DNA from 2 places in the Paenibacillus tundrae genome. Region 2 is predicted to be linked to the other one. Evidence: riboswitches for the same ligand, from Rfam matches in the RefSeq annotation. Region 2 holds a riboswitch; the other holds the start of a gene.
The links. Region 2 has a riboswitch for glycine ahead of gcvT (glycine cleavage system aminomethyltransferase GcvT). Riboswitches for the same ligand answer to the same signal wherever they lie in the genome.
Positions count from the first base shown of each region.

Region 1 (16,095 bases), 2.1 Mb from region 2:
TAACATCGTAACCCGCCAAGGTTAAAATCAACGTTATCTGAAGTTTAAGTTTAGTTTAAAAATGAGTCTTGTCGCCTTTCGCTCCTGAACCGCTATAGAGATAGGTTCGAACCCCTTCAGCTGAACTGTCCACTTTCTTGCGAAGACCCATCTCACGCACCAGCAGATCAACGATGGATAGACCAAGCCCCGTTCCCTTCGTTCCTGTATCCTCCAGCATACCTGGGCCGTGATCCTGAATCAGAAGAGCCGTCTGTCCTTGAACCTGCTCTGTCGAGATGCCAATATATTTGCCGGTTGCTGCATAACGGACGATGTTCTGAAACAGATTATCGAGGATACGACGCACGCCTTGTTCATCTACCTGCCAAAGTAGAGGCTCGTCCGGTAGATCAATGTCGATATCAAACTGTTCCTTTTCCCATACTGGATACCATGCCGCAGCCGCCTCCCTAACAATCCGCAGCATATCCTTCTCTGCCAGCTTCAACGTATACTTTCCACTTGTCAGCAGGTTGTAAGATAACATGTTGTCGATAAGTCCACCAAGGTCCTCCATCTTGGCTTCCATTCGCAGTAATGAACTATTGCCGGTATGACTTAGCTCCTCTTTGTGCAGAGCGTGCATATGCCCTCGAATAACCGTCAACGGTGTGCGAAGATCATGGGAAAGTCCCGCAATGAGACGTTTACGAAGCTGCTCTTCTTCTCTCTCCCGCTGCCGACTGTCCGTAAGCTGACGCACCATATCATTGAATGACTCTTCCAGATGACCAATCTCATCCTCTCTTCGGATATCGACAGGTAGCGGAATGCCTTCCTTCCCCGGTGCCATCATTGCGGTCTGTAAGCGAACTAACCGTTTGCGAATGCGAGCGAAGAAGAGAATCGACATCAGAATGAAGAACAGAAAGATGATGCCCATGAATAACCCTAAGTACAGGAGCTCCATCGGCCAGTTATTTTGTTGTTTCTGCATCAAGTAACGAGGAACCTCAATTACCATGAAGCCTTTCCCCTTATCCTGATCGCCGCCTTCAATAAAAGAAACCACCGTGAGCGGATCTCGATACGTCGCTTCCTTCATAAATTGCAACGTACTCGCCGCATCCCACACCGTTGGCACTTGCGTCACGATGGTCTTCTCGTCATCCATCGTCCATCTCAGCGTCTTCATGACCATATCGCCTACCGACACTTCTGACAGCGTTACTCCCTCACCGACTAACATAAAAACCGTATCCCCACGTTCATCCACACGATACATGGAAGACTTCGGATACTTGTTGTGTAGCTGCTTGATCCGTTGATCAACCTCGGTTGAATTGGCATCGCCTAATTTCATCGCTTCTTTGGACCAGAGGTTGCTAATGTGGTTAACGTCACCATACGGTGCATCATTGTTATAGCCATTGTTCACCACAACCACGTAAATAATAGATGTGATTGGAAGAACGACAGGCACAAATAAAATGGCTGCCAAAATAAGAAACATATAACGGGACATTAAGGATCGTCCAAAACGAAGCTTTTTCTTTTTCACAGACTTCTGCTCTTGTTGCTTGTTGACCTTACGTGAGCCTAATCGCCACGTCATGGCTTCTTCACGCGGTAACCGACACCACGGATCGTCTGAATGATGGTCGGATTAGCTGGATCACGCTCCAATTTCTCACGCAGATGACGAATATGTACCATTAACGTTTTGTCCCCATCCAGATAGGGCTCATTCCAGACCGCTTCATAGATTTGCTCCTTCGTTCGAATCATGCCCATGTGCCTAAGCAGGTACGCAAAGATATGAAACTGTTTCCCAGATAGAATGACTTCCTCTTGCGTAAGCTCATTCACAATCCGGTTATCCTTCTCATAGATCGACAGATGATCGAGTTTTACAACTTCATCCGCAATAATATTCGTCCCAGCCTTACGCAGTTGGACTTCGATTCTAGCTGCTAGTTCATCCGGGTGAAAGGGCTTCGTGACATAATCATCGGCAAAATCAAGCCCGTGCAGCTTATCATCAATCGACGTTCTGGCCGAGAGCATCACAATCGGAATAGTAGGATGTTCTTTTTTGAGTCGCTGTCCTACCGTAAATCCATCCAGACCCGGAAGCATGACGTCAAGGATAATCAGAGAGCAGCCTTTCGCCGCCTCCGTTGCACCTTCACCACTTTCCAGCCAGATTACCTCATATTCACGTTCTTCTAAGTCTGCTCTAACCCATGTCGCAATTTCGACTTCATCTTCAATGTATAATAGTTTCGGCTTCATACGCTCGATTCGTTTCCCTTCTTTACCCTTTGGGTTAAATATATATTTGAAGCATATTAAAGAATGTTCAACATGCCTGCTTTTTGAACCTGCACGATTAGGGCAAGCTTGTTGTATTCAATCAATACAAATGCATGACATCGGGGTACTGCGCCCCCTCTACATTCCATTATAACCTAATCACTCATCTGGGAAATGTTACATAAGCACGGGGTGCTCTGCATCATTTAGAGTAGTCGACCACATTCGAGGGATTACGATCCAACATGCCAACATACGCTGTGTGTTACGACGGGAGGATACTTACTATGCTGCTGGAAGCCATCTATCATCAACCGAAACGCAATTGGGCCTACGCCTATGACAAGGATACTGTTCGCTTGCGTCTACGCGCCAAAAAGAATGATCTCACCGAGGCACACGCCTTGACTGGGGACAAATACGCATGGGAACAAACGAAAGAATTAATTCCTCTAACAAAGTATACGTCGGATTCGATGTTTGATTATTACGAAGGGCAAGTACGCCCTCCTTATCACCGTCTGAAATATGCTTTCCTCCTCAAAAGTGGAACGGAACAAATCTGGATGACCGAAACCGACTTCCAAGAGGAAGAGCCGGATGAGCCGGGGCGAATGTTTCAGTTCCCCTACATTCATGAAGGTGCTGTATTTACGCCACCTGCTTGGGTGAAAGATGCCGTCTTTTATCAGATCTTCCCCGAACGCTTCGCGAATGGCAATGCTGAACTTAATCCAGAGAAGGTGGAGCCTTGGGGCGGTGAGCCGACACCATTTAATTTCTTCGGCGGTGATCTACAGGGCGTCATTGACCATCTCGATTATCTCAGCGAACTTGGCATTAATGCGATTTATTTCACACCGATCTTTGAAGCGACAACCAATCATAAATACGATACCGAAGATTATATGCGGGTAGACCGGCACTTTGGAGATGCAGAGACCATTAAACGGCTTGTGCAGCTGTGCCATGATCGTGAGATTCGTGTCATTCTAGACGCGGTGTTCAACCATGCTGGGAAGACATTTGCACCATTCGTCGATGTACAGCAGAACGGAGCAGAATCCAAGTATAAGGACTGGTTCCACGTCCATGAGTTTCCGCTGGATGTGAAGGATGGCATTCCGACGTATGAGACCTTTGGCTTCGAAGCCCATATGCCAAAGCTAAATACAGAGAATCCCGAGGTGAAAGCCTATTTGCTGGAGGTTGCCGAGTATTGGATCAAAGAGGTAGGCACCGATGGCTGGCGGCTCGATGTCGCTGATGAAGTAGACGATGCCTTCTGGCGAGATTTCCGCCGGGTCGTGAAGGCTGCCAATCCGGAAGCCTATATCCTTGGCGAAGTGTGGAACGAATCGTCTGCTTGGCTGCAGGGCGATCAGTTCGATGCATCGATGAATTATCCGTTTACCGAAGCGGTCAATCATTTCTTTGTCAAAAATACAATGCATGCTGAGCAATTTGCCAATTCCATAGGTCGTCAACTATCCCGCTATCCTCATCAGGCGAGCGAGGTCGCTTTTAATTTGTTAGACAGTCATGACACGCCCCGCTTGCTCACTCTCTGTGAAGGGGATCAACGGAAGATGAAGTTGGCTGCGTTATTCCAATTCAGTTTTATGGGTGCGCCATGTATCTATTACGGAGACGAGATTGGACTAGACGGTGATCATGACCCTGGTTGTCGCAAATGTATGGAATGGGACGAGACGAAGCAAGACCGCGAACTGTTCGACTTTTATCAAAGACTTATTGCACTCCGTCACGCTCATCCCGCTCTACGCGCAGACGGTACCATTCGATTCCTACAAGCACGCGAAGGCGGTAGCCAGCTTGTCATGGAACGTCAGAATGAAGAAGAACGCATTCTAATCTTGTTCAATCGGTCAGAAGAAACTGCCATCGTTGAGCTAGAGACGGAAACAGATGATTGGAATGAGCTGTTTGGCGAGAAGCACCGGATCGCGTTAGAGGATGGCATACTTGCGATCGAGCTTCCTGCCTACGGATATGCGGTGTTAAGCCTGGCTCTGGAATAATATGGAGTTCGGGCGAAGCTTCATCCAGAAGCCTTGCATGATGTCAGCACTCGGCACGGGGCGGATGCTACAATTGGCACACGGTACGAATTAGACACAGTACAACACTACCCTTATGCCAGCTTTTCGTTTCGAACCCATGTACGCCAAAGAGGCGCCAGCAGAAGGTTACTACGCTGCTAGGCGCCTCTTCCTATGTTATTCTGAAGCAGAATCCGCTGCCCCGTCTGTTTCTAACTCTGGTTCCGGTGCACGTTTTGCCTTCGGTTTAGCAAGCTTCTCCATCATTTTCCGACCTGTCGGGGTCTGAGCCAGTCCCCCCTGAGCTGTCTCCCGGTGCCTGCTTGGCATAGCACTACCTACTTCAAGCATGACATCAATGACTTCATCTGACGGAATGGCGCTACGTACTCCGGCAAGCGCCATATCAGCAGCCGCTAGAGCGGTTACGGCTCCTAGTCCGTTACGGACGATGCAAGGAATTTCGACGAGACCTGCGACTGGATCGCAGATGAGACCGAGTGTATTTTTTAACGCCAAACCAACCGCATGAACGACCTGCTCTGGCGTGCCTCCACGTAGCTCCACCATAGCACCCGCTGCCATACCAATCGCAGAGCCCACTTCAGCCTGACAGCCACCCTCAGCACCGGAGATAAACGAATTGTTCGCAATTACATAACCGATCGCTCCAGCACAGAACAGTCCGTTGACCAGGTGCTCGTCACTCCAGCCAAAACGCTCTTGGGAACTGATGAACACACCTGGAATAATGCCGCACGAACCCGCTGTAGGGGTAGCAACAATTCGCCCCATGGATGCATTAACTTCAGAGACACACAGGGCATACGCCATCGCAAGTGCCGAAGCATCACCTGAGCAAGTCTCTCCTTTACGAATGTATTCCGCCATCCTCTTGCCGTCTCCACCAGTCAGACCACTACGGGACACCGTATCTTCATTCAGCCCTTTATGAACCGCTTCCTTCATCACCTGATAATATTCCGACATCTGCTGCACAACATCTGCTTCCGGTGTATTCGTCTCTTGGACTTGTTCTTCAATCATCAACTGAGCAATGGTCTTGGATTCAGCCGTGCAGATCGCATTCAGTTCATGCAAATGCTTAAATCGCATCTGGACTCACTCCCTTCTTCAAATCTATTACACGAATATCCAGCACATGATCCAGCAACTTCAAACGGCTTAACATATCCGGGTCTGGTGCCCCATCCATCTCCATTGCAGTCAAGGCTTCACCATCCCGAGCTTTCCGGTCTACCTGCATATAGCCGATATTCACGCCTGAGGAGCTAATCGTAGACGTGACAGATGCGAGCACTCCTGCTTTGTCAGCATGACGCAACACCAATGTTGGGAACTCCCCGCTGATCTGGACGCGAAAATCATTCAACGCGTGCACCGATACACTGCCGCCGCCAATGGACGCACCGATCAATGAACATTCACGGTCACCGTGCCACAGCTCAATTTTGACCGTATTGGGATGGGGCGCAGGCAGGCCACTTGTGAAAAACTCAACCTCTATACCCGCCTGTTCTGCATACTCTTCAGCATCTGGTATTCGCGGATCGTCTGTCGCATAATCAAGCAATCCACCAATGAGAGCAAGATCTGTACCATGTCCTTGATACGTATCGGCAAACGATCCGTATAATGTCAGCCGGGCGCGCTCTGGCGTGCAACCCAACCACTGACGAGCTATTCTGCCGAGCCTCGCCGCTCCAGCCGTATGTGAACTTGAAGGTCCTGTCATCGACGGACCAATAATTGAGAAAACATCTTTAAAACGCATCCAAAAACCCTCCATTTGTATTCGTCATGTCCATCCAGATACTCAACCATAATGTTCCATTATTACTGAATGATGACATCAAAAAAGGACAGAAGAAGGCCTTAAGCCCTCTCTCTGTCCTCGATACCTGAGAGTTTCATGATCAACAGCGTTCAGTCGATACAGTGCATGCCTTGTTCTTACACATACTGTACCAGGCTGTTTAATCATATACCCCTTGGGTGGCGCATCATGCGCACTCTCCAGAGTTGCGTCCAACGATGGTACATTTACCTGAGAGATTAACCGCCGCGCCGGGTGCGCAGGCAGCTTGCTCCTTCGGTGCCTGATCGCAGGCCATCTTACTCAGCTCGCACAGGTCTCTCCCGCTCGTTATCATTCGCTGTATTAAAATCATAAAACATTTAGTCATCCGACGAAAACATAATCTTACTCATTAAGAGTAATCGACCGCAAGTTTCATGTCAATAAACTTAACGATTTGTTGTCTCTCCACCACATGTAAGCGTTAACTACTGTGAACTTTTGTCACATCGTTGTATTCAACTTACTCATTTATCTACATCTCTGTTGTTAATTCTATGTATGTTCAGGTGTGTCCTAAGGTTCGGGTATTCAGGCAAACTTCTCTCTGAATCGCCCCATACGACACACCCCTGCTCCAACTTACTTACTTACTTACTTTCTTTCTTTCTTGTCGAGCTATCTCACTTATGCCGTTCGTTCTTCAACTTCAGTCTAACCTACTTCATTGTCGCACTCTTTGTCACAGCCTCTTGATAATATGAACTTCTTGAAGGAAGCAAACTAGTAATCCATAAAATAAGTGCCACTAACATCATCGCTGCCGAGACAACCGTATACACCAGACGAAGAGATAGATACTCTGCCACTACCCCTGCAATCAAAATAGAAGCTACCTGAAGCGCGCTCAGCATCAGTCCAATGACACTGCTCATCCTGCCCATGAGATCTACTGGAACATTATTTTGGTAAAAGGTGACCAGACCTGTGTTGGCAAGTGCCGAACACAATCCAAGCAGGATAAAGGCGAACGCTGCCAGCTCGAAGGAAAACGAGCGTGCAAATAGGAAATAACCAAGCGAGACCATAAGCACGCCAATCCCCATCATATGACGGATCGGAATATGTTTGGCGAGCAGGGTGACAAGCAACGAACCGACTAGATAACCGATGCCGGTAACACTCATCAATGCCCCATATTGAGATTCAGACAAGTTCATCACCTGACGAATAAACACAACTTCCTGTGCATCCAGCGACATACCAATGACGAGAACAATCTGAAATATGACGTATATCCCGACAACGTAACCGCTCTTGCGACTAAACCTCAGCACAGCTTGCCAGTCCTGAGCGATGATCCGTGGTGACAATCTCGACTTCCCACCACTCTGCTCACCTATACCCAGTTTCGGTAACAGCATAAGAATCAGAGCGGACACGGCAAACGAAACACTATTCACGTAGATCGCTACTGCGGGGGATAAATAGAACAATAATACACCAGCTACAGCAGGCCCCGTAATAAAAGCTCCCGAGCTAATGAGTGCCTGCATCGAATTAAATCGCTTGCGCCGCTCAGCCGGTACAAGCCGAGTAATGTACACCTGGGAAGAGGGTACAAATATCGAGGATGACATACTAATTAGAAACATTACAGCATACATCATCCACAGACTTGAAAATAAGGGAAGTGTGGCTACCAGCAATGCCCGCACAATATCCGCACCAATCATCAACTGGCGTTGATCGTAGCGATCAATAACACTGCCTGACCAGAACTTGGTGCATACTGAGGCGATTGGCGAGATGATCCATAATCCCGCTACAGCCGCTGGAGATTGCGTCATGTTCAACACCATCAGGTTGATAGCCACAATGTATATGAAATCACCCAGATTAGATATGCCAACCCCACCCAATAACAGTCCAGCATGCTTCCAACCACCAGGCTTGTTACCAGGCTGCTCTATCCGCTCCTGGCTGTTCTCCATCTGTCGTTTCCCCCTCGACTTTTAATTGAAAGAAGAAGTACCTATTCGTTGATTAGTCACGGCTTAGGCTTACTGCGTACAGCGTACTGAGCAGCTTGATACATCCAATTCTGGACGGCAATTGCATGAGCTTGATCCAAGAAGGTCGCCTTCCAGCCGCCACGGTTTACCATTAATGTTGCCTCTACGGTTAGTAATGACCTAGCACGTTGACGGGATGTTGCTATAGCATTCACTGTAACCACATGGGGGCGGCGCATTAACACGGTTAAACGGGAGATCTGCCGATGGCGGATCAACAATTGCTTCCCATATATGTTCAGCCCTTCATCCCTGTAGCGTGCATATCCCCACAAACCGAACACAGGCAGTAGTAAGAATAACCCCATACCCACCATGCCAAAATATATCGTTCCTGCGATTCCAACCAGCATGGCAATCAGCAGTTTCCAACGGAGAAACAGCCATAGCGCCCGTGACGGCGGCTTCGCTATATCTGCTTGTAATTCATATTGTGGCACGATGCTTGCAAGCAGTTCGTTCACTTCACGCATGGGTAGCAGCGGGTGAAGCATCATTTTTTTCTCCTTCTCGGAAGTCAGTACATAAATCTCAACCTCCGCATACCCGAATGGTTGACGCAGCAGTCCTTCTCGAATAGCTACTGCCTGCACCTTGGTAGGTGAAAATACATGCTTTTTGCGTTCTAGCAGACCCGAGACAATGGAGATATTCCCACCCTCGCGTTCTACCGTGAACCCAGCATACTTAATTGTAAATAACACCGCTGATAGAATCCAAGCGAGTAAAAACATGAGAGGAATAAGACCTAGCCACCATATGGCCGGCAAACTCCCCGCTTCCTCCACTAGACGTCGATAAAAATGATCTGGTAACAAATCATCTGCGAAAGAATAGGTTCCTGTGGCAAAAACGAGAAGAAGCGGCAGATTCATGGTTGTTAATGCCCCCACGAACAGTCTACCGGCCGACAATCGCAGCAGCTGTTCCTGCTGCACAGGCACTTCCGTTTCAACAGGCTCTAGAACTTCTAAGCCCTCCACCCTGCTTGGTCTAGAATCTGCACCCGTCTCATGAACTGATCTTAGACCGGGTTCTGTACCATGCTCACCTTTAATTCCGGCATACTCACCATGGATTCCTATCTCGGTACCAGAAGTCTCCATCTGTTGTCCGGGTGTGACCGCAGCAGGCTCTTTCACCACAGCCTCACTCCGCTTCTGATACAACCACCGCTCCACTCGCTTCGCTTCATCAACACGTAGCGCCGGTAACACACCATCCGCCTCTTTACTGCCACCGGGTGTCTCAATCTTAAGTTGTGCGATTCGAAGGATGCGCTGAATTAGAGGCTGTTGTGTCTGTACAGCATGGATCCGGCTGAAATAGATAGATCTCTCTTCCCTTACAAACATCCCCCGCCGTAGCACGATGCGATCCTCTTGCAAGGTATAGCTGAATTTCCGCCATTTCAACCAGCCATATAGAAGAGAGGGCAGCAATACAACTGCAATTCCTCCTGCGTAGAGATACCAAGGGATTGCGCTCCAATTAAGTCCTTTGAGTACTACTAGAATGAAGAACGGCAGTAACGATTTCAGGACACTGAATAATGGAAACAAAATATAACTTTTGTGTAGACGCCTTGTTTCATTCAGTTCATTCATCTCGATCTTCCACCTTGGCTAAATGCCCGATATTTCGTTTGAGTTGCTCCGCTTCCTCACGCTCCAGACCAGCGATCACAAGTGTCGCTGCAGCAGTAACGATACTGACCTTAGCTAATCCATATTTACGCAGCAACGGGCCGCTCTCCAGCTCTACCTGCTGCACACGTGTCATAGGCACAATCGTATCGGTGATCCACAGCCAGCCGGAATGAATTTCAAGCTCATCCTCAGCAACTCGGAAACTGAAATAACGATATTGAAGAGCTGGCAGAGCCCAGCCAAACCACATGAAGGACAAGGTGAATAATCCGAGCGCAGCCCAGCCTGGCCACAACGTCCAATCTCTAGCCCATGCGACAATCAGATATCCAATGGCCAAAAGAGTCAACAGCCCATTGACCATAAGGGCCGTCAGGGCTGTAGCTTGTTTAACTTTTGGGTGGAGACGCCGCAGTTCTCTGTTGTTAAGCTCTGTGTTATCCATTGCGTGACTCACACTCTCCTACAATTCAAATTAAATCTAATTGGAAAGCTTCAGTTCCTTCGCCCAAGCCTGAAGCCTCTCCATCGTCCATTCTTCGTTCTCACCCATAATGGAGTAACGCAATCCATTCTCAGTCCATGATATGTTTCGTATGCTCTTCATATACGAACCCTCGGTACCTCGAATTTCCACCTTGGATTCATCGGGCAGCAGTGTATTATCAACATTTTCATCCGGCGCATTGAATACCGTTAGACTCACTTCAACCTTGTCGTTGTTAATGTAATACAAGGTCACTTCATTCCTGCCAAACGCTCCGCTTGATGAATACATCTCAATCCGTGATAGCTCCAACTCACCGTTCAGATCCTGCAAAAAGGGTTGTCCCAAAGCTTGCTCAGCTTCTTCCAGACTCACTTCCGAACTCTGGGTCAGATCGTTCAGATCCTTCACATCGACTTCCTCGGGGATGTCAATCACGAACGTATCCTCAGAAAATTCCGGATCATATTGTATCGGATCATAGACCATTTCTGACTTTTCATCACCATATGTGCTGATGACTTTAACAATCATCCATGTTTTAGGGTCTACCCAATACTCGGAGGAAATGGATAAGGTACCCTCTTCCTTCGGCGTCAGCTTAATGTGAATGACTTCCTGTTCATGAAGCTCTTCCTGTCCCATCATATCCACATCATGGGAATTCCGCAACCTTTCCAGCTGATTCACCAGTATCTGTTTTTGAGTCTGTTCAGGCTGTTGTCCCATGGCAGATACGTTCATTGAATACGCCGTGCCCGTCTCTTTTTCGTAAATGGTAATGTTCGTTCCGTCATTGACCGCGTAGCTGATATTGCCATTCTCCTCTGTTTCTGTGCGCTTACGTCCTGTCTCTCCATCGACCCATTCCTTTATGTGCATCGTGTGACTCAATTTGTCATCCGACCACATTTTCATTACACCTTCGGCATAGTATGAGGCGGGTTTCGTTTCTGCATGGACAACTTTCTCGATCATCTCATCTCCTGACAGGCCAACCAGATCCTTCTCCGCGCAACCTCCGAGCAGTGACCCTGCAAGTAGGGCTGTACCGAGCATCATCCATCCTTTTTTCATCATTGTCATTCATCCTCTCTCATTTCGTTTAAGGGCTTTACATCTCAGGCAATCGGCATGCAGCCAGCGTACCTAATCCTTCTGCCGACCACATGCGCATCTCACCTCCATGCTTGATGGCAATCCGTTTGGCTATGCTTAATCCCAGACCTGAACTGCCCGCGTACGCCTTCTCTTCCTGGTTCTGATGTTGAACATAAGGTTCAAAAATACGATTCAGCTGTTCTTCGGGAATAGCAGGCCCTTCATTTTGCACCAGAATTAATGTTGATCCCGTTCTGAAGTTATCTAGCTCCAACACCAGTGTTGATATGATCCATTCTGGAAGCTGCTGATCTGAAGCAATAACACCCAGGCCCACCACACCGTTTGTACTTGTGTGACGCAGTGCATTGTTAATTAAATTATCTGTCAGACGCATCAGTTGCTCGGGATGAAGCCGGTAGAGGCGGTCTGTGCGGACAACCGTTTTCACATCAAACTGTCCATGCTCGACGAGTCCCCCATAACTTCCGAGAAGCATATCGAAAAACTCTTCGCCTTCCACCTCAACCATGGCCATCTTCAGTTCACTGGAACCCAGCGCCGTATACATTTCAAGTTCACCAATCATGTGCTTCATCCGGTTCACATTACCAAACAACACATCCCGGTAGTCCCGTCTCTCTGAAGGTTCTAGTGGAGTACCAACACTAAGTGCCTCCGCATAGGCACTGATGGACATTAATGGAGTCTTCAGATCATGAGACAGCGAAGCGACCATGAGCTCTTTCTCTTTTTGTTCCTTCTCCACCTCTGTCTGAGTCTGCCTGACTTTCTCCTGCATCGCATCGAATTGCTCTAGCAGCATACCCATTTCATCCCGACGTGCCGCCGGTACGTCATCCATGGGAATTTCCCCTCGTGCAAATGCATGCATTCGATCCATCAGATGTCTCATCGGACGAAAAAGCTTTCTGGATAGCAGCCAGAGCACCGTGCCATATAATAGGATAAAGAAAACACCGGCGAACCCAATGACCCAGGTTGTCCGAATCGAGATACCTTCCAGCCACTCTCTGCGAAGCATGGTAATCTCGTATATCCCAATCAGCTTGCCTTTTTCCCATACTGGCTTTTTCAGCGTAAACGTACGATGACGAATCTGCATGTCGAACAAATTGCGATATAGCTCCGAACCCCTGACGGTATAGGCTCCAGCAGACAAGGCATCCCCGCCGGATGTGTACACCCGGATACCTGAAGGTAAATAGAGGTCTACGTTCACTTGATCACTAGCCAGTCCAGAGAGCGAAGCATAGGCATCCGAAGATTGCAACCGATATAGATCCGGGTCAGATAACCTCTGCTCAATGGGAGCCAGCCGTCCGGATAACTCTATATATTCCGCTACGGAGCGCTGGTCGCTAAGGTAATTGTACAGGGAAATTAGTGCCCATCCTGCAGCGACAGGGAGCAGCATCACAATAAGAAATGCAATCATCAACCAGTACTTCAGCTTCATTCCACTATCTCTCCTACAAATCGGTATCCGCTGCCCCACACAGTCTGAATCCAGCGTGGTTGATGAGGTTCGTCACCCAGCTTGGCTCGCAAGCTCTTTACATGGACGGTAACCGTACCCGAGCTTCCCGCAACTGGCTGATTCCACACATGTTCATACAGCTCAGCTTTGGTGAATGCACGGCCTGGATGAGAGGATAATAGCGTGAGTAAAGCCCACTCCTTGCCTGTCAGTACGACATCTTCCCCACGAATCTGGACCTGTTGATTGAATGGGTCGATCGACAACTCGTCGTTGTATTGTTGATGGGTCGATTCCGGCTTGACACCCTGGTATCTGCGATATCTGCTCAAGTGGGATTTAATACGGGCTGTAAGTTCTGCCAGGCTGAACGGCTTGGTAATATAATCGTCAGCGCCCAGACCGAGACCCCTGACCTTACTCTCTTCTTCGATGCGCGCACTCATCATAAGCAGCGGAATGTCGCTGATCAGGCGGATATTTTTACATACCGTGAACCCGTCCATCTCCGGCAGCATCAGATCCAGCAAGACCATTTGATACGTTCCCTCCCTGAAATCTTCCCAGCTCTCCAGACCGCTCGAAGCCCAAGTCACTCCATACCCCTCACGCCGAAGATGGTCCATCAAAATGCGGGCGATTTCCGGATCATCCTCCACCAGCAATATGTTTACATTGTCTCTCATCGCTGTTTCATCCTCTCATGACTGTATTGTAGCGAAATCCATATACCTCTCCGCAGAGTTTATACTTTCTTCATAATTGCGTTCTTCAATATATGAAACAATACGTACGCAAAAAGAGCCTCCTGAGTTCAGGACGCCCCAATTACATTGGTTGACGCATGTTGTCGTGATGTCTTCATCTCTGTGTTATACATATATAATTCAAGAAGATACTGCCATTCTCGAACGTCTTCCGAATCAGGTCAAGTCCTGAGTGGTAAAGATACCCTTCTTTCCAGCTTATTATCGTAGCATGATTGTTTTGACTGCGGCAAACTTTCCCAATAATATAGTCACCTAAAATCTTGAAGATATCTATCCTATAGATGTAAAAGAGAGCATAACCCCTGGCGCGTTCGCCCAAGAATTATGCCCTCTTATTTCTCTATACGTTCTATCCTACGCTAGTTCCGATGTTCTCCAACCACTCCAGTTGTCATTAACCGAAACGTCCCATAATGTATTCCTGTGTCAGGCGATTGTCTGGGTTGGTAAAGATATGCTCTGTATTCCCGTGTTCAATCATGCTGCCCAAATAGAAATACGCGGTAAAATCTGAGATCCGTGCTGCTTGCTGCATGTTGTGCGTTACAATAACGATCCGTAAATCTTTCTTCAGTTCGGAAATTAATTCCTCCACTTTACCCGTAGATACCGGATCCAGTGCAGATGCCGGCTCATCAAGCAGCAAAATCTGCGGGTCAACCGACAGTGCGCGCGCGATACACAGACGCTGTTGTTGTCCACCAGATAGTGACAAGGCCGACTCGTTAAGTCTGTCCTTCACTTCATCCCAAAGGGCTGCACGGCGCAGGCTTTTTTCCACAATCTCATCCAATGCCTTTTTACTCTTCGTACCGCGATAGCGGGGGCCAAACGCGATATTGTTATAAATAGACTTATGGAATGGATTGGGCTTCTGCCACACCATGCCGATCTTCTGGCGAAGCTTGATTACATCTGTACCCGGCTCGTTCAGGTCATTACCGTCCATCCAGATATGGCCTTCTGTACGAGATCCGGCAATCTCATCATTCATTCGATTCAACGAACGAAGGAACGTCGATTTACCGCAACCTGACGGACCAATAAGGGCCGTCACGCTCGCTTCAGGGAATGCCAGACTAATCTGTTTAACCGCCTGGAAATGCCCATAATATATGCTTAACTGTTCCGTACCAAAAGGTATGGCCATGTGGGATTCCTCCTTATTTCGAAGCTGTCATGCGACGGTATACAACCCGACCGATCCAGCGTGCACTTAGATTGAAAGCCAGCACGAGAATGACAAGGACTGCGGATGCACCTGCTGCAACTTCCTTGGAATCTGGGCCAATGCCTTCACTGTTAACTTTCCAGATATGAACGGCCAACGTCTCTGCTGGGCGGAATGGATTGAGCGGTGATCTAGGGCTCGTTGGATTCCAATCTGTGAAATCCAGCGGTGGGCTACTCATCCCTGCTGTAAACATGAGGGCAGCCGCCTCACCAAAGATCCGACCAGAAGCCAAAATCGTACCCGTAATCAAGCTCGGTAGAGCTACAGGCAACAAGATGGATGTGATGATCTTCCACTTGGACAAGCCAAGTGCCAATCCAGCTTCCTTCTGCTCTTTAGGAACTGCACGGAATGCCTGCTCAGTCGTCCGTACCATCAGTGGCAAGTTGAAGATCGCAAGCGCCATCGCACCTGAGATTAGGGAGAAGCCCAGGCCAAATGTATTTACAATGAGTAAGAGTCCGAACAAACCGATAACGATTGACGGGAAAGATGACAATACCTCAACGACCAAGCGAATGAAGCTTGTAATGCGTCCTGGCTTGGCATACTCCGCCATATAAATTCCTCCGCCCCATCCGAGCGGAATCGTAATAATGAGTGTTAATACGAGCAAGAAGATCGAGTTGAAGAGCTGCGGACCAATACCGCCCCCACCTTTGAGCATCTGCGGTGCACTAGTCAGGAAGTTCCAGTCAATATGACCAATTCCTCGTGCCAAGATGAAACCAAGTAACCCAAGCAACAATGCAACGATGAACAGTGCGAGCACAACGATGACATAGGTAGCAATTTTATCTACTGTTTTGGCCTTCATTCTCATACCCGGTTTCTCCTTTCAAGCAAGCGAACCAGAATAACGAATACAAAGGTCATTACGAGCAATACCAGTGCCATACTCCAGAGCGCATTATTATGAACCGATCCCATTGTCGTATTACCCATACTTAATGTGATAACACTTGTTAACGTTGAAGCCGATTCAAGCAGGGATGTCGGTACATGTGGTGCGTTACCGATAACCATCTGCACAGCCAGAGCTTCACCAAATGCACGAGCCATACCCAATACAACCCCTGTCAACAACGCTGGCAGAAC
Region 1 is NZ_CP145605.1:473,862-489,956, reverse strand. It holds gene V6W81_RS02290 (sensor histidine kinase) at 56-1,597, opposite strand; gene V6W81_RS02285 (response regulator transcription factor) at 1,594-2,277, opposite strand; gene V6W81_RS02280 (alpha-glycosidase) at 2,586-4,340, shown strand; gene sdaAA (L-serine ammonia-lyase, iron-sulfur-dependent, subunit alpha) at 4,539-5,477, opposite strand; gene sdaAB (L-serine ammonia-lyase, iron-sulfur-dependent subunit beta) at 5,467-6,156, opposite strand; glycine riboswitch at 6,269-6,404, opposite strand; glycine riboswitch at 6,409-6,534, opposite strand; gene V6W81_RS02265 (MFS transporter) at 6,900-8,174, opposite strand; gene V6W81_RS02260 (PH domain-containing protein) at 8,231-9,862, opposite strand; gene V6W81_RS02255 (PH domain-containing protein) at 9,855-10,349, opposite strand; gene V6W81_RS02250 (LolA family protein) at 10,386-11,471, opposite strand; gene V6W81_RS02245 (HAMP domain-containing sensor histidine kinase) at 11,506-12,972, opposite strand; gene V6W81_RS02240 (response regulator transcription factor) at 12,969-13,679, opposite strand; gene pstB (phosphate ABC transporter ATP-binding protein PstB) at 14,158-14,913, opposite strand; gene pstA (phosphate ABC transporter permease PstA) at 14,927-15,814, opposite strand; gene pstC (phosphate ABC transporter permease subunit PstC) at 15,817-16,095, opposite strand, start outside.
Region 1: it holds a riboswitch for glycine, as region 2 does, so the genes downstream of both, sdaAB (L-serine ammonia-lyase, iron-sulfur-dependent subunit beta) here and gcvT (glycine cleavage system aminomethyltransferase GcvT) in region 2, are expected to answer to the same signal.

Region 2 (16,095 bases):
GATGTCCCTCCACAGTAGGTTTTTGTCACTGCGGGTAGCGGGCCGTGTCTGAGCCGCCGTTTCGGCTTTCATAGTGTCTTCCTCCCCACATTGGAAACGATTACAAAATATCACTTCCTGAATTCATGTCTTCATTGTGGAGGATAAACACATCACTGGCTATCGTCTCATTTTAGCTTCTTGTTTTCCCTTATGTAGCAAGGGTTTACAGCTTTTGTGTAATTGAATTCCAACCAGTAATGAACCGCTTTTAACCTCAATATCTCTGTCTTAACTCCTGCGAAAAGATGAGGACAATCCATAAAACAAGGCTGTAATCTTCTGATTGTTCTTGTCCGCGGCAAAAGTTAGCTCAGAGATGATTCGCATCACATTACCTCAAAAAAAACCTGCCCGCCATAGCAGGCGAAGCAGGTCTATTTCTACCGTTGTTGTTCCCGATATTTCCCCGGGGTCGTGCCTGTAATTTTACGAAATGTGCGAATAAAAGCCGTCGGATTAGTGTAGTTCAATTTCTCTGCAATCTCTGATATTTTCAGATCTGTTGTCTGTAGCCAGGTCTTGGCTTTTTCCATCCGGTATTGGGCTAAATATTCTGTGAAGTTCACGCCTGCTTCTTTCTTGAACACACGGCTCAAATAAACAGGATGAAAATTCAATTCCTCCGCACAAGCCTCAAGTGACAGCTCACGATCATAACGCTCTTCGATTAATCGGATCATTCTTCGAGCGATATTCATGTATTGAGACTCTTCCTGCTCCCGCCAGAAATGGATGACCGGTTGGAATAAGCGTTTGCGGAACCAATTCGTCATCTCATCCAGTGTAGACAGCTTCAACAGACGAGCCATCGAGGCTTTCTCCCCCAACACTTCCGCCACGTCTCCACCCTGCTCCTGTACTAATTGATATACACGGGACAACAATTGAACCATAATGACTGGATACTCACTGAAATGTAGTTTCTTATCTGCAAGTAATCCCAAGTACTGTGTGAAGTAGGCATCCGTTTTCTCCACATCACCCTGCTTCAGCGCAGAAGCCAATTGATCTTCGATCATCCGTAACTGTGTATATAGGGCGGCTTCCGTCTGACCTCGCGGCTGAATATCCTCATAATGCAAAATAATACGGCTACCCAGGCTCACTCGCCCTTGGAGAGCTTCCCGGCTCTCCTGATAAGCTTGCGGTGTATCGCCTATGGCCTGATAAGATCGGCTGATCCCAATACTTACGGGCAGATTCAGATATGTGACGACACGCTCTCGTATGCCTTCGGCCTGAGTGTGCATCCATTCTTTTAGTTGCAATTCATCATGCAGTTCAGAGGCCAGAACGGTAACCTGGGCGTCATCAATCATGACTGGTGTGAACCGAATTTCCGGAGGAAGCCATTCTCCGACGATGTTATTTACAGCGAAAAGCAGCAGATCCCGGTCCTGCTCCTCATAACGCGTCCCCTCAATGGTATCCATTTGCAGTGTAAGCACACCAAGGCTCGACCAGTTGGTCGGAAAATCATATAGATCCCCCTGATATCTAAAGTCCTCTTCCGATATTTTGCCTGTTAATAGTTTAGTCATAAAAAATTCCTGTAAATGAACGTGCTGTCCCTTCATCTGCTCTCGCATGGTCTGTTCTGAACTGAATAAGGTCGATAATCGCTCTTCAATATAACTGAACTCATCCTGTCTTCGACCTTTGGAATCCATAGGAGAGTCCAGTCCTTTAGTGAATTGAAGGAGTCTCGAAATGGGTGAATACATCCGCCGGCTACCGTAAAAAGCAACTAGTCCGGTTAATCCCAGCATCACCAGTGTTGCCACCCCCGTTACCAATGCAATTTTCTGAGATTGAGCAGTAATCTGCCCAAGAGATACAACAGATACGTACAACCATCCGTTAAGCTGTGACTGTTTATAACTAACAGCCACCTGGTTCCCCTCTACCTCTGCATTGAAGAAGCCTTCTGACTGCCCTGTTACTTGCACTTTTTCTTGAATTTCCTCATTCAGTGCAGTGTACTTCCCATTTTGATCCGCATCATTCAGGAAAAATTTCTGATCCCGATCAAGCACATACATATCTCCTGAATTCGTATTCCGACTCAAATAAGAGCTAAGCTCTGTATCGGAAATATCAATCACAAGAAATCCTTTCGGTTTGACGTTCGTCGGCATCATCGGGATTTTGAACACCATGCTAACCACATTGTCCGAAGAAATGAGTGCTGGAACAATCTCCTGTGTTGAATCGCCCACACCTGCCGATACAGGTACACTTTCTTTTGCCGAGTTTACATTCTGCGTCACCCAGAATAAACTGTTCGTATACTTCAGATATGAGCCAATTCGATCCCGAATACTAAAATCATCTAATTTGCCAAATGAACGCATCGAAACAACCCAGTCCTCATCAAGATTGACTAAATAAGCCTGATCAATATTAGTCACTGCCTGTAAATTGTTAAAGCCAGATGTCAGATCACGGATTTGCTCAAATTCGCTACTATCCAGTGGATGTTTCATCGCTTGCAAAACCAAAGGAGAATTTACGTATTGAATAGATGATAATTGCAAACTGCGCAGCACCTGCTCCACCCTCATCTGAGTCTGATGTAATATCTGCAGATTACTCTCGCGCACCTTTTGCTCAATATCCTGTGAAGCAATCGTATACGAGACAGAACCAATAATGATGACTGGAAGCGCTCCAAGGATCATGGTGAAGCATAGCAGACGCAGCAAGTATTTTGGCAAAGAAGAGCACCCTCCTTCTACAAACTTTCCATTTCATAATATCGCTTACATTGGGTTAATTTACTATTGTTATTTTAAAACCCATTCTTATTCAAGTCCACTCATTTCTTCTGAACGATGATCTTCCGGGTTGACTTTGAGGTAATTTCCAGTTTATATTAGTTGCATATTCCTCAATCAAAGGAGAGATTTTGATGTCGGTGAGCGTTCTTAACTAACCAAGTTTCATATTCAGGAGTTTGGCCTCTCATTTCGCATATGCCGTCAGGCATACGTGTATTTCATGATGCGCCAGATCCCTGTACTTAGTTAAGAACAGCGGATATCATAAATCGCCTCCGGGATTGTACTTGTCCGGGTCTATTTCCGCGCTGTGTTCAGCGTGGATTTTTTTGTTATAGGCCTTATTGGACTCTGCTTTCCCATGCAGCTTAGGGCGGAGAATGACGTTTGTTCATTCTCCGCCCTTTTTGCGTTTTTCAGGAATAAGTCAGCTGTATAACCCAACACCATATTTAATATTAAGGAGAGATTCCCATGAACGAAAACACTTTACGCACACTGAATTATTTTGAAATTCAAAAAAACGTAGCCTCCTGCGCGCGATCTTATTTGGGCAAACGTCATGCTCACAACATGAAGCCGATGAATGATGTACATTGGATTCAGACGCGGCTAGAAGAAACAGCAGAAGCCGCTCTTATGCTCCGTTACGGCGCGAGTATCCCCATTCCATCCCTTGATGGGATGGAAACCATCATGGATCTGCTAGGCACAGGATATTTATTCAGTGAACGTGACTTCAGTCATCTTGCACAATTTCTGCGAAGCTGTGCACAGCTGATGAAATATATGGAGGGCAAATCCGAGATCGCTCCAACCGTTAGCCGTTATGCTGCATCGATGATGCTGATGGAATCATTGCTCAGTGAGATTGAACGCAGTATCCATAACGGACGTATTCAAGATCTGGCGAGCAAAGAGCTTACACGAATCCGTAAAAAAATGATGGTTAACGAAGAGCGAATGAAGCGTAAGCTCGATTCACTGCTCAGCAAACATCGCTCCATCATGCAGGAAAATGTCATTAGTCAACGTCATGGAAGAACCGTTCTGCCGATCAAGAAGGAATTCCGCAAGCTGGTCAAGGGCAGTGTGTTGGACGAATCAGGAAGTGGGCAAACGGTATATATTGAGCCGGTAGAACTCATGAGTCTTCACAGTGAACTCGCGGCACTACAGGGAGATGAATCTCGAGAAGAGATGAAGATTCTTGGTGAGTTGACCACGCTCACAGAGTCATACAGTCGTGAAATTGCTCTGAATACCGAGACGGTAGGCATACTAGACTTTCTTCTGGCAAAAGCAAAATATGCGGTCACTACGGACGGACGCGTTGTTCAAGTTAATGCAGAAGGAAGAGTTCAAATCCAACGTGCACATCACCCATTAATGGGCGAATCTATGGTTCCACTCGATTTTACAATTGGCACGAACTATCGTTCACTCATTATTACGGGGCCGAATACCGGGGGGAAAACAATAGCACTCAAGACACTCGGACTACTCACCCTTATGATGCAATCCGGTTTGCTTGTCCCTGTTGGAGAAGGTGGCACGATGTCTGTATACAGTGAAATTGCGGTGGATATCGGAGATGGTCAAAGCATGGAGCAAGCACTCAGCACGTTCTCTGCCCATATTCGCAACATGATCGGTATCCTGGAACAGGCTAATTCCTCAACACTCGTTCTCATTGATGAGATGGCTTCTGGTACAGATCCAGGGGAAGGAGTTGGATTATCCATCGCCATGCTTGAAGAGCTGCATCGACGGGGAGCAACGGTTGTAGCCACCACCCATTTTGGAGAAATTAAGCATTTTGCTGCCGCTACACCAGGTTTTGAAAATGCTCGGATGGAATTTGACACGGCAACATTGCAGCCGTTATATCGGTTGCGAATTGGAGAAGCCGGACAAAGTTATGCGTATGCCATTGCACTGAAACTAGGAATGGCACAACACATTATCGATCGTTCGAAGTCCATCTCCGATCAGGGCATTCAACAGAGCAATTCATCAACAGAGAAATGGATCACAGAACCTTCTTCAACCCTATCAGGTGAAACGAAAGAAGATCCATTAATTCAATCGGGTAGCTTATTGAAATTAGAGCAGGATCACCACATAACCTCCCAGTCTGAACAGAAGCCATACAAAAGCTCACATTCAACAGAAAAACATCCTGTAACTGACATAGCCAAACCTTTCGTGCCTACCAACACCCCTTCTGTGGCAGAGTCGGTGCTTACGTCTATGAAACCGGAAGAATCAGAGACAGCTGTAAAAGCCTACGTATTCCAAAAGGGAGACCGGGTCTACATCGGGTATCTTGATCAAACCGGAACTGTATGCGACGTTGAGGATGCTCGTGGCAATATCGGAGTGATGCTACGCGGTCGCAAGATTAAGATTCACAAGAAGAGAATGACTCTGCATATCGCTGCCGATCAACTCTACCCTGAAAACTATGACCTCGACATTGTATTCGAGAGCAAAGTGAACCGGAAGAAGCGTAAACTTATGGGACGTAAACATGTGGAAGGACTTCAGATTGAACTGCCTCCTGAACAACAATGATAATCCCAGTATCTGATATACTGTAAGAAAGACCTGACCGAGATAAAGGTGGAGTTCAAGTTGAATAGAGAATTAACATTAAAATCAGAATTACAATTGAAATCGGAGTCTACCTTAAGCCCAGATTCAGAAGCAGGCGCAGATCGTGATGCAAATGCAAATCTTAAGGAGGCTCAGATGAATCCACTTGTCTGTCCCCTCTGTGGAAAAGCCAATGGATGTTCGTATGCCGCTGGCGCACCACATTCAGAGTGCTGGTGTAATCACGCTGTATTTCCTGAAGGCGTGTTCGAGAGGATTCCTGCGGAGCAACGAAGAAAGTCGTGCATTTGTCAGACATGTCTGGCAGAGTTTAAGGCACGGGGGTAAATGGAATCCTCTTGGTAGCAAAAATGGGCTGTCCCATAAGTCATAAATATGACGGGGATAGCCCATTTAGTGTTTTTTTGATGTAATGCATCTGACACACGCTATTCGCTCTCAGTTTCCGGGATCTGAAATCTAACGAATCATAGAGGCACTATTTCGTAAATTCAGTTGAATTTTGAGGTTTTGAAAACGCTCTATGACGGAATAGCGACACTCAGGTTCGTTAAATCCTGCATACGTTGATAATCCGCCTATTAAGATGCCGTAGGTTCGTTAGCGTTTGGAGCGAAGATGAATTCCTCTTGGTAGCCGAGCAGCGCAAAGGATTGTAACATCACTCTGCGCTGTTTATTTCTATGCCCTATGTTAACCACGTTGAGCAAGATGTCTAACGATTTTATTTTTATCTCATTTGTAGCTTCCAACGTTGCAGTGACTTCGTAACAGATCCATGGTGTTCGCTACCTACACTGAAGGATGCTTAAGACAAGAAGACTGTCCAAAATCTATTTGTTCATTTAAGTTTATCGTTAATTAACAGCAGTAAAGATTGTCCGTGTTGAATATGAAGTATGATAAGGCAGGTCTTGGATCTCAACCTTCACTCTCATATTGTGATCTGCTGCGTATAACACCTCAGTGGACAATTGTGAGTTGACGCTTAATGCTGTTGCGAGTGACGCTGCCGACACATATCCCCCTAATACAGGTGAAATTTTGGTCGCAATGATCGGTGCAATCGTTTCTGCCAGAATGGCTGTGTTACTGGATAAAGCTCGCATGTTCGCTGCTAAATCTTTTACTGTGCTTTTGTCCATGGTGTAGGTTGCAATCGTTGAATACTGAGGTTGGGGAACTGTGCCAATGTAGTCACTTGCAGAAGCTTGATTCAGAGTGACAGGAACCAGCGGGTACACAGCCGCCGTAACCATCGAAGCTAGCAACACTTTTTGAATGATATTTTTCATAGACTTGTACACCTCCACATGTTGTTAAATTCTAAATTCAAGAATGCTGTCGTTCCTTGCTTATATGTCATTATAGACGCTTCAATACGAGAAACAACTGTAATCCGTGAATTCAGGATGATAGCCCCAAATGAGATAACGTCATTCAATTGCTGTACGTTCATCCATCAACTTCCATGTCCCATAGGCAATCATGGGCATCTTTTCTGCCTTTGAAACTATAGTTATCCTTACCAAAAATAGGGACTTAGTACCTATCCATTTATCAGGAAATAATATCCTTTCTATGCTTATTCAGCACGGCAAACCACAACAAAAAGCACCCTCGTGATTCAAAGCTTCCCCAAAAGGCGATTACTTTGTTCCACAAAAGGTGCTCATATTTATTATAGGTCTGTTCAATTACATTCGAAGTTTAATCCTCGGTATGTTTGCGATAAGCGTCCGCGTTCATGAGCTTAGATAAGGCTGCACTCAAATCCCCATTTACCCGGATCTCAATCATCCAACCTTCTTCATAAGGAGAGCTATTTACAAGCTCTGGTGCATCTTGTAATGCATCATTGATCGCAATAATGGAGCCGCTAACCGGTGAGAACAAATCAGACACCGTTTTGACAGATTCAATCGTACCAATGCTCTCTTCGGCTTGTACACTGGATTCAAGATCAGGCAATTCAACAAACACAATGTCACCCAGCTGATGCTGCGCGAACTCGGTAATACCAATACGTACGGTATCCTCCCCTACGGTCTGCACCCATTCGTGCTCTTCACTGTACAGGAAATCACTTTTCAATTCGCTCATCGATATCCGCCTCGCTTTTCATTAATGAGTGCATGCGTTCTTCAGCCATTCCTTTTTCCCAGAACATAGCGTATGATATTTTCGATTCAAATGTCAAGATATCTCACAATTTATTTGTATTCCACTACTAAAAAACAAGCTCATCAAAATACGAACTTACATATACTAGTTATTATTGGAATAGTAAGCGCAGTCTTTTAATTTATCCGAACATTAATTTATATTTAATCATTAATATTCGTATTTATTTAAAAACCGATGACATTGTTCTTGACATTACTATGCAATTCGCGTATTAATGGAAGGAGTAAAACTGTTTTCGTTGTGTGCAATATCGCGGATGAATGTAAAGGGAGAGATTACCCAAACACCCGAATCTGGATGTTCATGCGGTAACGCCGAAGGAGTAAACCACCCGACAAGCGGGCGGTGAATCTCTCAGGCAAAAGGACTTTTACGGGACGCAACTCTGGAGAGCATCTACCCGCCCGGTAGGGCGTTACGATCACCCAAGGGGAAACCTGCTGCATTGGCGGCGGGGTAACTCTCAGGTACCAAGGACAGAGCCTAAGAATACAGCGTGCTTCTGGCATGCCGGTTCTTTGGCCTGTCCTTTTCCTTTTTCCCAAAAAAAGATGACATCAGGAACCAGACCGTGCGGCATAACGCATCTCAGAAGTACGGCTTTAAGTAAGACTAATATTCATTAATCAACATACTTATACCATTTTTAATAACGATCATGTTCTTTCAATGATAATCCATATGCAACACATTCAGCCGCTTGACGGCTAATGAAGAGGTGATTCGATGTCTGATTTACTTAGAACTCCACTCTTTCCACTCTATCAGCAGTATGAAGGTGTACGTTGCATTGACTTTGGCGGCTGGGAGCTGCCTGTACAATTTAGTGGCATCCAGAAGGAACACGAGGCTGTTCGTGAACGCGCTGGACTGTTTGATGTATCCCATATGGGCGAATTCACCGTTCAGGGTGAGCAAGCGGAGGCTTTTTTACAGCAAATGACCACGAATGACGTAACTGCACTTGTTCCCGGTCAGGCACAGTATACGTTGATGTGTTATCCCGATGGCGGTGTGGTGGATGACCTGCTCGTGTATAAGCTAGAGGAACAGCATTATATGTTAGTGGTTAATGCCTCCAACATCGATAAGGATTGGGCATGGTTGGTAGAACATCTTGCTCCTGGGGTAACCATGACAAATGACTCTGAGCAGACTGCCCTTCTAGCACTGCAAGGTCCATTGTCTGTTGATATTCTCACAAAAGTTACGGACATCAATGTAGCTACTATTGAGCCGTTTCGTTTTGTACAGAATGCGGAAGTCTGCGGTGTAAAATTGCTGTTATCCCGCACCGGATATACCGGCGAAGATGGCTTTGAACTATATGTTCCAGCAGATCAAGCAGCTACGGTATGGAACGGATTGATGCATGCTGGGGAGGATCACGGATTAGTTCCGGCTGGGCTTGGTGCACGGGACACCCTACGCTTTGAAGCAAAATTACCTTTGTACGGACAGGAATTATCACCTACGATCTCCCCGCTGGAAGCTGGGGTTGGTATGTTTGTGAAGCTGAATTCTGGGCCTTTTATCGGACACGACGTATTATCCCAGCAGAAAAATGATGGGCCTGCTCGTAAATTAGTCGGTATCGAAGTGCTGGAGCGTGGAATTCCACGTCCCCATTACCCTCTTTACGCGGATGGTGTTCAGATTGGCGAAGTAACGACAGGCACACAATCCCCTACGCTGAAACGGAATCTTGGGTTAGCCCTCATTGACAGCAAATATGCTGCGCTAGGTACGCCACTGGAGATTGAGATTCGTGGCAAAAAACTAAAAGCCGAGGTCGTAAAGACCCCTTTTCATAAACGGACACGCACGCCTAAGACACCTACTCAAGGAGCTGATCAAGCATGACCAAGCACCGTTACATTCCTATGACCGAGCAGGATCAGAGCGCTATGCTGGCAACAGTTGGTGTAGACACGATTGAAGATCTCTTCCGAGATATCCCGCAGGAGATTCGTTATCAGGGCGAGCTTCCCGTATCCTCTAGGTTAGATGAATATGCTCTTACACGTCATATGTCCAAACAAGCTGGAGCCAATGCCAACTTCGAGACACACGCAAGCTTTCTTGGTGCAGGCATCTATGACCACCATATACCTTCTGTCATTAATCATGTAATCTCCCGTTCAGAATTCTATACTGCATATACACCGTACCAGCCTGAAATTAGTCAGGGCGAACTTCAAGCTATATTTGAATTTCAATCATATATTTGTGAATTAACAGGCATGGCCGTGGCCAATGCAAGTATGTACGATGGTGCGACAGCTTTTGCAGAAGCAGGGAATTTGGCAGCAGCAGCTACTCGCCGTAAACAATTGATCGTATCCCGCACCGTCCACCCGGAAGCACGCCAAGTATTGAAAGCCTATGCTCATGGTCTAAGTCTCGATATCGTCGAGATCGGGTATCAGAACGGAGTAACCGACTGGGATGCCTTACAAGCTACTATTTCAGAAGATACAGCCGCAGTCATGATTCAAAGCCCGAACTTCTTCGGTGCCATTGAACCGATTCAACAAGCAGCTGACCTTGCTCATGCACATAAAAGCCTACTTGTTGTCAGTGCCAATCCAATATCACTTGGACTGCTAGAAGCTCCTGGCAAGCTTGGGGCTGACATTGTTGTCGGCGACGCTCAACCTTTGGGAATTGCCGCATCACTGGGCGGGCCAACATGTGGATATTTTGCTGTATCACAGGCTCATATGCGCCGTATTCCTGGTCGAATCGTAGGTCAGACGACTGATCGTAATGGCAAACGCGGCTTCGTATTAACGCTTCAGGCACGCGAACAACATATCCGCCGGGAAAAGGCGACGTCTAACATTTGTTCCAACCAAGCCTTGCTTGCACTCAGCGCATCCGTGTACATGTCCACATTGGGAAGACAGGGCATGATCGATGTAGCCGATCTCAATTTGCAGAAGAGTCATTATGCACTCGAAGTGTTCAAAGCTATCCCTGGTGTAAAAGCAACCTTCAACGCACCAACGTTTAACGAGTTCGTCATTCAATTGCCTGAAGGAACAAACGTTGATACCCTGCAACTAGCATTGCTGGATAAAGGTTTTATCGGTGGTTACGAACTCGGCCGGGAGTATCCCGAGCTTGCCGGACATATGTTAATCGCAGTTACGGAGCGACGCACCAAAGAAGAAATTGACGAATTCGCACGAGCATTGGAGGGATCGTTGTGAGCCAAGAAACGAAAACATCACTAGGGCAAACTGAGTCAGCACCTGCTACTGCATCGCCGGTGAACACCGAAACCGAATTGAAGAATACTGCTTCAACAGCATCTCCTGCTCCTGAACAGACTCTCATATTCGAACTTAGCAGCCCTGGACGTGTGGCTTATTCCCTACCGGAATGTGACGTGCCTCGCCAAGATCCCGGAGCTTTGATTCCCCGGGAAATGCTACGGTCAGAAGCAGCTGCGTTACCTGAAGTATTCGAAGTCGATGTCATTCGTCACTATACAGCTCTATCCCGCCGTAACTTCGGAGTAGATAATGGATTTTACCCACTCGGCTCCTGTACGATGAAATACAATCCCAAAATTAACGAGGATGTTGCACGCTACAGTGGATTCGCCAAAATCCACCCATATCAGCATGAGTCCAGTATTCAAGGTGCTCTTGAGCTGTTGTACACACTACAAAAGGATCTTGCTGGCCTGACTGGCATGGATGCCGTAACTTTACAACCAGCTGCAGGCGCCCATGGCGAATGGACGGGGCTTATGATGATTCGGGCCTACCATGAAAGTCGTGGTGAAGTACGTACCAAAGTAATCGTGCCTGATTCATCCCATGGAACCAATCCAGCCAGTGCAACGGTTGCTGGGTTCGAGACGGTAACCATTCCTTCGCGAGCGGATGGCCTTGTTGACCTGGATGCACTTCGCGGGGCAGTGGGCAACGACACAGCTGCATTGATGCTTACGAATCCTAATACGCTTGGTCTGTTCGAGAAGGATATCCAGGAGATCGCTTCAATTGTGCATGAGGCAGGCGGATTATTGTATTATGATGGCGCTAATTCAAACGCAATTATGGGCATTACCCGTCCGGGAGACATGGGCTTTGATGTCGTACATCTGAACTTGCACAAAACAATGAGTACCCCACATGGTGGCGGCGGCCCTGGTGCTGGCCCTGTTGGTGTGAAAAGCCGTCTCGTGCCTTATTTGCCTAAACCGATGGTGATCAAAAATGATCAAGGCCTCTATGCTCTGGATTATGAAGGCGATCGATCCATCGGACGTGTCAAAGCGTACTATGGCAACTTCGGCATTTTGGTACGTGCTTATGCTTACATGCGTACGTATGGCCCCGAGGGACTGCGACGTGTATCCGAATGTGCCGTGCTTAATGCAAATTATATGATGGCACGTCTTGCACCTTATTACGAAATTCCATACCCAGGTGTATGTAAACATGAATTCGTGATGTCCGGCCGTGGATTGAAGCAATATGGTGTTCGTACATTGGACGTTGCCAAGCGGTTGCTTGATTTTGGCTATCATCCCCCAACGGTCTATTTCCCACTTAATGTGGAGGAATGCATTATGATTGAGCCTACCGAGACTGAAAGTAAAGAAACACTCGATGGATTCATTGATACGATGATCCGCATTGCGAAGGAAGCAGAAGAAACACCTGAACTGGTGCTTAATGCTCCTTACGGCACACCTGTAACTCGTCTGGACGAAACAACCGCTGCTCGTAAACCTGTATTGAACTGCGCTTGCAGTTAGGACATTTTGAATCTTATTTGAGGGCAAATCAGACTTAAAGACATTTCCACTGCCTTTCCGTTGCCTTACCTGAGCCTTTTCGCTGACTTTCCACTGATTTTCCACTGACTTTCTGTCATACTTCATCTGTGTTGGCTACCTCTTGCGTAGATCGGTACGTCTGTGGAAATTTCCTTGGTTGGAACGTAAATTGGGCACAACCTGCTTCTTTTGGAACAAAAAGTTATATTACACTTGCTCCTTTCAAAGTTATAGAACGTGCCTAATCAAATCATTGTTCACACAAAAGCTCTTGCGGATTATACCTCTGCAAGAGCTTTTGTATGTTACTTTTCTCTTTTGCTGATGGCATTGTTGCTGCCAGTTGCTTTTGTCTTCTTACGGAAACTAGCGTTGCCGCCCAGTTACTTTTCCCTTCTTACAGATACCAGTGTTACCACCCCGTTGCTTTCCTCTTCTTACGAAGACTAGCGTTGCCGCCCAGTCGCTTTCCCTTCTTACGGATACCAGTGTTACTACCCCGACACTTTCACCTTCATACGAAAACTAGCGTTGCCGCCCAGTCGCTTTCCCCTTCTTACGGATACCAGTGTTGCGCCCCATCATGCTGTTAGAACATGTCTTAAACATAGGTAAGCTGTATTCAGATCAATTATGGCGTCTATATATTACTCGCGTCTAGATTGGTTTATGGGCTCACATGGTGATGTCCAGTGGGATTTTCGGCTCCAGACACTGGCTTATAACCGTGAGCGACACCACCGGTCCATAAGATACTCTATGAATCATGACATCTTATTGAGCCCGTAGGCTCACACACGGTGGCGTCCGTCGTAGTTCTTAACTCCAGACTGGCTTATGCCTCTGAAGGGACAGCACTGACTCAAGATATTCTAAGGAATCCAGGACATCTTATTTGGCCTATAGGCTCAATTTTTCAATTTTTAGGAACACCAGACACGTTATTTCTCGAAACCATCGGCTATTATATCGAAAAACGGCTATATTTTCCGATATAACGCGTCTCAGGTTCTTTAGATTTCTGCAGGCGCTTCAAACACCTGAATAAGATGTCTCAGATTCTTTAGAACTGAGTGCCTACTACTCACCACTTAAAAGTCATTGCTAGGAACTTAGCACTTGCGACTTGCGACTTGCATCTTACCACTTGCATTTAGAACTCAAATCTTGGCTCTTTGCACTTAGCACTCGGCTCTCGGCTCTTGGCTCTTCACATAGCACTGATACTTGGCTCTCGGCATTGGCAAGTGACCCTAGCTCTCAGCACTTGATATTTGGCTCTCGGCATTTGGTAAGTGACCCTAGCTCTCAGCACTTGCACTCGGCTCTTGGCATCTAGCTCTTAGCATGAGCTAATCGACTCAATAGTTTCCCTACTTATATCAGAAGAAGCCGGCATCTACTGTTAGGTAGATTCCGGCAACATGCTGCTCGAAACAAAAAAAGCCAGTAACCGCTATAACAGCGGATACTGGCAAAATCGCTGCATTAACGCAGCTCATTATCGGAAAAAAGAAGACCTTTAAGCTCCGGAGGAAACCCCCGCAAAATTACGCTTGAATGCTTTGAACCAATTCAACGACTTGTTCAGCCGTTTGCATATCCAATGCTTTGGCAGCCAATTCTTGCATGTCCGCACGGGACAGCTTCGTGATCTGGCTACGTGCGGGCAGAATGGATGTTGCGCTCATGCTGAACTCATCAAGTCCAAGACCGAGCAACAATGGAATTGCGGTTTCGTCTCCCGCCATTTCCCCACACATGCCAACCCATTTTCCTTCACGGTGAGCTGCATCAATGACCATTTTAACCAAGCGCAAGATGGCAGGGTTATATGGTTGATACAGGTAAGATACACGTTCGTTCATACGGTCAGCAGCCATTGTGTATTGAATCAGATCGTTTGTTCCGATACTGAAGAAATCCACTTCTTTAGCAAACTGATCCGCCAGAACTGCAGTCGAAGGAATTTCGACCATGATTCCGAGTTGAATGCTGTCTGAAACAGCGATACCTTCAGCAACGAGCTTCTCCTTCTCTTCGAGCAGGACAGCTTTTGCTTCACGGAATTCACCCAGTGTTGCGATCATTGGGAACATGACACGCAAGTTACCGTGTACGCTTGCACGCAACAATGCACGCAATTGTGTACGGAAGATATCCAGGCGATCCAGACACAGACGAACTGCGCGGAAGCCGAGGAATGGGTTCATTTCTTTTGGCAGATCCAGGTATGGAAGCTCTTTGTCTCCACCGATATCGAGTGTACGAACAACGACAGGTTTGCCTTCCATTTTTTCCAATACCGCTTTGTAAGCATTATACTGGATGTCCTCGGAAGGAAGCTTGTCTCTGCCCATGTACAAGAACTCCGTACGATACAGACCTACAGCCTCTCCACCGTTCTCTAGAACGCCAGCAACATCATTTGGAGTACCAATGTTTGCTGCGAGTTCCACATGAACGTTGTCCACAGTAACGGTTGGCTCGTCACGCAGTTTTCTCCACTCCGCACGTTGTGCGTCATACTGCTCCTGTTTGGCGCGGTATTCAGCAACAACCTCGTCTGTAGGATTAACCAAGACTTGACCATCCAGACCGTCCACAATAATCAGATCGCCTTGTTTCGCTTGAGCCAGAATGTCTTTGGTACCAACAACAGCTGGAATTTCAAGCGAGCGCGCCATAATTGCGGAGTGAGAAGTACGTCCACCAATGTTCGTAGCAAAACCTTTAACGAATTGGCGATTCAATTGCGCTGTGTCGGAAGGTGTAAGATCCTCCGCAAGCACGATGACTTCTTCACTGATCTCTGCGGGACTCATGAAGTCGATACCAAGCAAGTGATTTAGCACACGTTTGGTAACGTCACGCATATCTGCTGCACGTTCTTGAAGATATGCACTTTTCATGTTCTCGAACATGGAGATAAATTGAGATGCTGTTTCATTCAATGCATATTCTGCATTAACCATGTCATCAGCAATTTTTGCTTTTACCGGATCAATAAGTTCCGGGTCATTTAGAATGAGCAAATGCGAAGCAAAAATCTCAGCTTTTTTCTCGCCAAGCTCTTGTAAAGTACGCTCTTTGATCGCCTCAAGCTCAGCCTGGGATTTACCCAGAGCTGAGTCGAGTTTCGCGATCTCTGCGTCAACGTCGTTAATTTGGCGTTTTTCTACAGAGTAATCAGGATGCTCCAAGATAAACGCCTTGGCGATAGCAATACCCGCCGAAGCCGCGATCCCGGAAACATTAAGCATTAATTTCGCCCAACCCTTCGTTAACCATAACATCAGTCAAAGCTTGAAGAGCTTCTGCTTCGCCTTCACCTTCAACGATAATGCTGATTGTGTCACCTTGCTCCAAACCAAGGGAAAGAACGCCCAGGATGGATTTCAATGTTACTTTTTTACCGTTAGCTTCTGCAAAGGATTCTGCACCTTTGAATTTGTTTGCTGTATTTACCAAGGCTGTCGCCGGACGTGCGTGGATACCATCTTCGTCTGTAATTCTGAATGTTTGTTGCATTACAATCATCTCACTTTCGCAATTTGTTTTTTTAGGCATTGCATATATTTACACTTGCTTGCCATCATCGTAACACTTCTTATTTTATCTCAATGATTGGCTGATCGCCAATTTTCAACACGCCACTCTTCTTGAGAG
Region 2 is NZ_CP145605.1:4,952,385-4,968,479, forward strand. It holds gene V6W81_RS22270 (ABC transporter permease) at 1-72, opposite strand, end outside; gene V6W81_RS22275 (helix-turn-helix domain-containing protein) at 423-2,759, opposite strand; gene V6W81_RS22280 (endonuclease MutS2) at 3,297-5,399, shown strand; gene V6W81_RS22285 (cysteine-rich CWC family protein) at 5,460-5,768, shown strand; gene V6W81_RS22290 (hypothetical protein) at 6,299-6,736, opposite strand; gene gcvH (glycine cleavage system protein GcvH) at 7,152-7,544, opposite strand; glycine riboswitch at 7,885-8,008, shown strand; glycine riboswitch at 8,012-8,110, shown strand; gene gcvT (glycine cleavage system aminomethyltransferase GcvT) at 8,355-9,491, shown strand; gene gcvPA (aminomethyl-transferring glycine dehydrogenase subunit GcvPA) at 9,488-10,843, shown strand; gene gcvPB (aminomethyl-transferring glycine dehydrogenase subunit GcvPB) at 10,921-12,405, shown strand; gene ptsP (phosphoenolpyruvate--protein phosphotransferase) at 13,977-15,689, opposite strand; gene V6W81_RS22320 (HPr family phosphocarrier protein) at 15,682-15,957, opposite strand; gene ptsG (glucose-specific PTS transporter subunit IIBC) at 16,037-16,095, opposite strand, start outside.